Linked DNA regions of Actinoallomurus bryophytorum. The protein of the gene in region 2 binds, or shares a complex with, the protein of the main gene of each other region. Links are inferred from orthologs where the notes say so. Each region holds a gene or a part of one and is shown on either strand. Other genes may lie near its edges.

What was found. Proteins that work in one complex are often made in the same cells at the same time.
Region 1: the proteins of uvrB (region 2) and pcrA are in contact, whole or in part, in a crystal structure (PDB 7EGT), measured with the Thermus thermophilus proteins. The link is inferred for Actinoallomurus bryophytorum from one-to-one orthologs. Residues at the interface, in WP_096411307.1 of Thermus thermophilus: Glu23, Leu25, Arg26, Asp27, Gly28, Glu29, Arg30, Phe31, Arg55, Glu326, Asp327, Phe328, Glu379, Ser382, Gln383, His398, Gly400, Arg401; in WP_096412145.1 of Thermus thermophilus: His654, Arg656, Phe657, Gln666, Asp668, Glu669, Lys680, Arg681, Leu682, Ser683, Lys685, Tyr686, Ala687.

What each region holds. Positions count from the first base shown.
Region 1 is NZ_VFOZ01000001.1:3,945,128-3,948,654, forward strand. What follows is about bases 1-2,991. They hold pcrA (DNA helicase PcrA), read right to left. Parts: upstream 2,656-2,991; coding sequence 346-2,655; downstream 1-345. Other genes in these bases: FB559_RS18690 (CASTOR/POLLUX-related putative ion channel), read left to right, coding at 1-314. Also shown: FB559_RS18700 (DUF397 domain-containing protein), read right to left, coding at 3,046-3,198; dihydroxyacetone kinase phosphoryl donor subunit DhaM, read right to left, coding at 3,306-3,527. UniProt on the Escherichia coli protein: A helicase with DNA-dependent ATPase activity. Unwinds DNA duplexes with 3'-5' polarity. Translocates on single-stranded DNA with 3'-5' polarity. Initiates unwinding more efficiently from a nicked substrate than double-stranded DNA.
Region 2 is NZ_VFOZ01000002.1:1,072,203-1,076,172, forward strand. Bases 639-3,536 are described here. They hold uvrB (excinuclease ABC subunit UvrB), read right to left. Parts: upstream 3,195-3,536; coding sequence 1,083-3,194; downstream 639-1,082. Other genes in these bases: FB559_RS40980 (glycerophosphodiester phosphodiesterase), read left to right, coding at 3,426-3,536. Also shown: more of FB559_RS40980, read left to right, coding at 3,537-3,970. UniProt on the Escherichia coli protein: The UvrABC repair system catalyzes the recognition and processing of DNA lesions. A damage recognition complex composed of 2 UvrA and 2 UvrB subunits scans DNA for abnormalities.

The DNA.
Region 1 (3,527 bases), on a different replicon or contig from region 2:
CCCGGCTCATCAGCCTGCTGCTGACCCAGCTGACCGAGAACCACCACCTGCGGGATGTGTTCGCCAGCCTGCTGGACCCGACCGGTTCGGAGATCTACCTCAAACCCGCCACCGACTACCTGCTCCCCGGCACGCCGGCGAACTTCGCCACCGTCATCGAAGCCGCACGCAGGCGAGGTCAGACGGCCCTGGGGTACCGCCGTCGCGAGGAGTTCCACCGGTCGCCCGCCTACGGCGTCGTGCTGAACCCCGACAAGGCCGCCCCGCTCACCCTGTCGGCCGACGACCGCGTCATCGTCCTGTCCGAACAGTGACCTCGCCGCCGCTTGTGGCCGTTCGAAGACCCTAGAGTTTCTGTATCGGCGCGTAGCGGAGCACGAAGCGCTTGACGCCGTAGTCGCCGCCGAAATCAACGGTCGCGGCGGCCTTTTCACCGGCGCCGTCGACGGTGACGACCGTGCCCAGCCCGAACGCGTCGTGGACGACCCGGTCGCCCGCGGACAGGGCCGGAACCTCACGGTTGCCCGGCGAGCGTACGCCCGGCCGCTGGGCGACCGAGGCCATCGCCGGAGCGCCCGAGGCCTCGGAGCGCTGCCACTCGACCAGCGTCTCGGGGATCTCGGTGAGGAAACGCGAGGCCGGATTGTAGGACGGCGCGCCCCACGAGCTGCGCATGGTCGCGCGGGAGACGTAGAGCCGCTGCCGGGCGCGGGTGATGCCGACGTAGGCGAGCCGCCGCTCCTCCTCCAGCTGCTTGGGGTCGCCGAGCGAGCGCAGGTGCGGGAAGACGCCGTCCTCCATGCCGGTGAGGAAGACGACGGGGAACTCCAGGCCCTTGGCGGTGTGCAGCGTCATCAGCGTGACGACGCCGTCGCCGCCCTCGGGGCTGCGCTCGCCGGGCGGGACGACGCCGTTCTGCCCGCCGGGAATCTGGTCGGCGTCGGCGACGAGCGCGACCTGCTCCAGGAACTCAACGAGCCGGCCCTCGGCGGGACGCTCCCGTACCTCCTCGCCCTCGGCGGGCTGGACCGCCAGCACGCCCGTCGCGAGGCGCTCCTCGAACTCGGCCGCCACCGACTCCATCTCGCGGAGGTTCTCGATGCGGGTCTCGTCCTGCGGGTCGCGCGAGCCTTCGAGCTCGGCGAGGTAGCCGCTCTTGGTCAGGATGGCCTCGACGAGCTCGGCCGGCGTGGAGGTCTCCACCATCTCGCCCAGCTCGTCCAGGAGCGCGACGAAGTCCTTGATCTGGTTGAGCGACCGGGTGGCGATGGCCGGCGCCTCGTCGGCCCGCCGCAGCGCCTGCCAGAACGAGATGCGCTCGCGCCCTGCGAGCGCCTCGACACAGGCCTCGGCACGGTCGCCGATGCCGCGCTTGGGGACGTTGAGGATGCGCCGCAGGCTCACGGTGTCCTCGGGGTTGCCCAGGACACGCAGGTAGGCGAGCAGGTCGCGGATCTCCTTGCGCTCGTAGAACCGGACGCCCCCGACGACCTTGTACGGCAGGCCGACGCGGATGAAGACCTCTTCGAACACACGTGACTGCGCGTTGGTGCGGTAGAAGATCGCCACCTGACCGGGCTTGATCTCCTCGTCGTCGGTGAGCCGGTCGATCTCCTGCGCGACGAACGCCGCCTCGTCGTGCTCGTTGTCGGCGACGTAGCCGGTGACGTTGGGCCCGTTGCCCTGGTCGGACCACAGGCGCTTCGGCTTGCGGTCGGCGTTGCGCTCGATCACCGCGTTGGCCGCCGACAGGATCGTCTGCGTGGAGCGGTAGTTCTGCTCCAGCAGGATGACGCTCGCGTCGGGGTAGTCGCGCTCGAACTCCAGGATGTTGCGGATCGTCGCGCCGCGGAAGGCGTAGATCGACTGGTCGGCGTCGCCGACCACGCACAGCTCGGCGGGTTTGAGTCCCTCGTCGTCGCCCTGCTGGCCGACCAGCTCGCGGACCAGGACGTACTGCGCGTGGTTGGTGTCCTGGTATTCGTCCACGAGCACGTGACGGAACCGCCGCCGGTAGTGCTCGGCGACGTCCGGGAACGCCTGCAGGAGGTTGACGGTCGTCATGATCAGATCGTCGAAGTCCAGCGCGCCGGCCTGCTGAAGCCGCGCCTGGTAGGTCTCGTACGCCTCGGCGAGCGTCTTTTCGAGATGGGTCGACGCCTGGGACTTGAAGGTCTCGTAGTCGATGAGCTCGTTCTTGAGGTTGGAGACCTGGGCGGAGAAACCGCGCGGCGGGTAACGCTTGGGGTCCAGGTCGAGCTCCCGGCAGACCAGCGCCATCAGGCGTTGTGAGTCGGCCTGGTCATAGATCGAGAAACCGCTGGGGAACCCGAGCCGCTTCGCCTCACGACGCAGGATGCGCACGCAGGCGGAGTGGAACGTCATCACCCACATCGCACGGGAACGGTTGCCGACGAGCGCCTCGACGCGCTCTCTCATCTCACCGGCGGCCTTGTTGGTGAACGTGATCGCCATGATCTCCGCGGGCTGAACGTCACGCTCGGCGAGGAGGTAGGCGATGCGGTGGGTGAGCACACGGGTCTTACCCGAGCCGGCTCCGGCCACGATCAGCAACGGACCGCCGTGATGCACGACCGCCGCGCGCTGAGCGTCGTTGAGGCCGTCGAGAAGGGGATGGCTTACAAGCGTCGACACTCAAAGAAGCCTACGGCCTACCGCCGACATCCGGCGGCGAGCCACGGGAACGAACCACGGCGGCAGCGGTTATCCACAGCTCGGCCGAGACCTGTTCCCCCGGTCGCTTCCCCTTGGACAATAGGAGTGGGCTGGAGCCCCCTGGGCGGGCGGGGAGTGCCTGGGCGGGCGGGGAGCCCCAAGGGCGGGCGAGGAGTGCCTGGGCGGGCGGGGAATGCCAGGGCGGGCGGCGCCCCCCGGACGAGCTGGAGCCCCCAGGGCGGGCGGGAGCTTCCAGGGCGGGCGGGAGTGTGGGCGTCTCGGCGGACGGGGAGCCTTCGCGTGATCCTGGCATCACGGGGACGTGTAGGGGTGCCTTCTGTCGCAGGCGGTTCGCTGGTTGACCGGCACTTACCGCAAGGCGGCCCGTACGGCGCGAGGAGTGTCGCTCACGTCCGGCTTCTTGCTGTCGCGGAGGCCGCTGTTACCGGAGAGGTTCGCGACTTCTACACAGTCGCTGTTCTCGATGCCCTGACTCCGGCTCGACTTACGCCATCGGATCATGGCGGATGACCTCCTTCGTCTGTTCTATCAACCTTCGAAAAGAGTCTTCGGGTGATATCCGCCGGGCGGGGGAGCGTACGCCCGGTGTGACGCCCCCCAAGACCGGATCACGTCTTGCGGAACTGATACGCCTCTCCGGCCGCGGTGGTCACTCCGGCCACATCGGCACCGCCGGCAGCGGCCGACGCGGCCGCCACCGCGCCCTCCACGAAAGGCGCGTCGGCCAGGACGACCTCGGTGTCCTCCTCAAGGTCCTCCAGGTAGGTCTTCGCCGTCAGGACCGAGCTGCCGAGGTCGGCGATCAGCACGACTCCGCCGCCCCCGTCGGC
Region 2 (3,970 bases):
CTGCCGCCGCCCCGACTGTCCGTCCGCCTGGTCGGACTCCTCGCTGTGCGACCGGCAAGCCTGACGTCGCGCCCCGGCAGCTCGCTCCTCAGCCGGGTCCCACGGCGGCGTGCCCGCCCCTGTGGTGGTCAGTCCCGCGCCATGGGCGCTCGCGGGGTCCGCGTCGGGCGCGGAAAAGCCGGCGCTATAGGTCGGCGTGCCCGCACTTGGCCAAGGTCCGGTGAATCCGGCGCTATAGGTCGGCGTGCCCGCACTTGGCCAAGGTCCGGTGAATCCGGCGCTATAGGTCGGCGTGCCCGCACTTGGCCAAGGTCCGGTGAATGCTGCGCCTTGGGCCCACCGCGGGTACCTCGGCCAAGTCTCTGCTCGGACCAAGGCCTCGTCTCCCGGTTCCTCCCGGGTGTGACCTGATACCCCGCCCCGAAACCGGCCGCCGATCCCCCGCACGGGGCGCCTGAGAGCCCGTCTCCAAGCTCCGGTCATTGCCCCGGTCGCTGACCTGACCTCTCGCTCCCGCGGCGCCCGTGTTCCCCGATGCCGACGTGGCCCTCGCCCCCGGCCTCTCCCCCTCGCTCACTCGCGCCCCTGGCCGCGCGCCTCCAGTCGTCCCAGCCGCTCGCCTGGCTCGCCCGCCCCAGCCTTCCGCCTCCGGTCCTGCGGCCTGGTCGGCTACCTCCCGGGCCTCTCCCCCGGGCGCTTACCCCCGGGCACCCACCCCAGCCGGCCGCGCGCTCGCCCACCGACCCCAGCCAGCCGCCTCCGGTCTCGCGGCTTATCGGCTACCTTCCGGGCGCCGGGCGCCCAGCCCCGGGCACCCGCACCCGGCCCCCGGGGGCCCTGTGGCCTGGTCGGCCACCTACCGGGCCCCTCCTCCGGGCGCTTGCCCCCGGGCACCCACCCCCGGCCGGCCGCGCGCTCGCCCACCGACCCCAGCCGGCCGCCTCCGGTCTCGCGGCTTAGTCGGCTACCTTCCGGGCGCCGGGCATCCGGCCCCGGACACCAGCCCCCGGACACCCACGTCGAGGGTGTCGGGCCCTGTCGCTGGCCCTGGCCCCGGCCCCGGCCCCGGCCCCGGCGGGTGGCTACTTGACGCCGGCTTCCTTCATGTCGCGGAGTTCGCGTTTGAGCTCCTTGATCTCGTCGCGGAGGCGGGCGGCGACCTCGAACTGGAGTTCTTCTGCCGCGTGGTGCATCTGCTTTGTCATCTGTTCGATGAGGGATTCCATCTCCTCGCGGGGGCGCTCGCCGACCAGGTCGGCGGCGTGGCGGCCCGCTCGGCGGGAGGACAGGCCCGGGACCGGGGCCTTGCCACGGCTCTGCTGGCGGCCGGCGCCGCCGATGAGCTCTTCGGTGTCGGCGTCCTCGCGGGCCAGCATGTCGAGGATGTCGTTGATCTTCTTGCGGAGCGCGGTGGGCTCGATGCCGTTGGCCTCGTTGTAGGCGACCTGCTTGACGCGGCGGCGGTTGGTCTCGTCGATCGCGCGTTCCATCGACGGGGTGATCTTGTCGGCGTACATGTGGACCTGGCCGGACACGTTTCGTGCGGCTCGGCCGATCGTCTGGATCAAGGAGGTCTCCGACCGCAGGAAGCCCTCCTTGTCGGCGTCCAGGATCGACACCAGTGACACCTCGGGCAGGTCGAGGCCCTCGCGGAGCAGGTTGATGCCGACGAGTACGTCGAACTCGCCCATCCGCAGCTCGCGCAGCAGCTCCACGCGGCGCAGCGTGTCGACCTCGCTGTGCAGGTAGCGCACCCGGATGCCCAGCTCGAGCAGGTAGTCGGTCAGGTCCTCGGACATCTTCTTGGTCAGCGTCGTGACCAGCACCCGCTCGTCGCGTTCGGCCCGCTCGCGGATCTCGTGCACGAGGTCGTCGATCTGGCCCTTGGTCGGCTTGATGACCACCTCCGGGTCGATCAGGCCGGTCGGGCGGATCACCTGCTCGACCACATCGCCCTTGACCCGGCCCAGCTCGTACGGGCCCGGCGTCGCCGACAGGTAGATGGTCTGCCCGATCCGCTCCAGGAACTCCTCCCACTTGAGCGGGCGGTTGTCCTGCGCGCTGGGCAGCCGGAAGCCGTGCTCCACCAGAGTGCGCTTGCGCGACATGTCACCCTCGTACATCGCGCCGATCTGCGGTGTCGTCTGGTGCGACTCGTCCACGACGAGCAGGAAGTCCTCGGGAAAGTAGTCGAGCAGCGTGTTGGGCGGGGTGCCGGGACCACGGCCGTCGATGTGACGTGAGTAGTTTTCGATGCCGGCGCACGTCCCGACCTGGCGCATCATCTCGATGTCGTACGTCGTGCGCATCCGCAGGCGCTGTGCCTCCAGCAGCTTGCCGGTGCGCTCCATCTCGCCGAGGCGCTCCTCCAGCTCCTGCTCGATCCCCTTGATCGCCCGCTCCATCCGCTCCGGACCGGCGACGTAGTGGGAGGCGGGGAAGATGTAGAGCTCCTGGTCCTCGGTGACGACCTCGCCGGTCAGCGGGTGCAGCGTGGCGAGCTTTTCGATCTCGTCGCCGAACATCTCGATCCGTACGGCGAGCTCCTCGTACTGCGGGATGATCTCGACCGTGTCGCCGCGTACCCGGAACGTGCCGCGGGTGAACGCCAGGTCGTTGCGCGCGTACTGCATGCCGACCAGCCGCCGGAGCAGGTCGTCGCGGTCGATCTCGTCGCCCACGCGCAGCCGTACCATGCGGTCGACGTACTCCTGCGGGGTGCCCAGGCCGTAGATGCACGACACCGACGCCACCACGATCGTGTCGCGGCGGGTCAGCAGCGAGTTGGTCGCCGAGTGCCGCAGGCGCTCCACCTCGTCGTTGATCGAGGAGTCCTTCTCGATGTAGGTGTCGGTCTGCGGGACGTACGCCTCGGGCTGGTAGTAGTCGTAGTAGGAGACGAAGTACTCGATGGCGTTATTGGGCATCATCTCGCGCAGCTCGTTGGCGAACTGGGCGGCGAGCGTCTTGTTCGGCTGCATGACGAGGGTGGGGCGCTGGGCCTTCTCGATCAGCCAGGCGATGCTCGCGGTCTTGCCGGTGCCGGTGGCCCCCAGCAGCACCGAGTCCTTGTCCCCCCGCTTGATCCGCTGCTCCAGCTCGCCGATCGCCTGCGGCTGGTCGCCGGACGGGATCATCTCGGTGACGACCTCGAAGGGCGCCACCTTGCGCTGAAGATCGGTGACAGGCCGCACGCTGTTTCCTCCGTCGACTGGTGGTCGCCGGTCCAGAACGGCCGGCGGATCGCGGGCCGTGCCGGGAGGCCCGTGTATGTCAACCGTACGACCCGGCAGTGACATTCCGGTGGCCCTCGCGACGTTCCGTCCCGGCGGTGATTGCCAACCAACCGTGAACGATGCGTTACTCTCCGTTGAAGCGGCTACGTCACACCGGTCGTGGCCGAGGCCCTTGCCCGGAGGATCGCCATGGCTTACCGCCTCGCCGCCATCGTCTCGGCTCTGCCGCTCACCTGCGCCGGTATGGCGTTCACCTCGACCGTACGACATCCCACCCGGGTAAGCCCGGCCGGCATCGCCGACATCGGTCACCGTGGCGCGTCGGCGTCCGCCCCGGAGAACACCCTCGCCGCCTTCCGCGCGGCCAGGTCCCAGCACGCCGACTACTTCGAGCTCGACGTCCAGCAGACCAAGGACCGCACGCCGGTCATCATGCACGACACGACGCTGAGGCGTACGACCAACGCCGAGTCGGTCTACCCCGGCCGGTCGCCGTGGCGGGTCGGCGACTTCACACTCCGGCAGCTCGAACGGCTCGACGCCGGCTCCTGGTTCTCCTCCCGGTTCCGGCACGAGCGTGTGCCGACGCTCGCCAGGACCCTGAGCGAGATGGAGGGCAGCGACCTGAAGCTGCTCCTGGAGATCAAGGACCCGTCCCTGTACCCGGGCCTGACGAGCCGGGTCGCCGGACAACTGCGCGCCCAGCCGAGATGGCTGCTCCCCGGCCGGCTGAT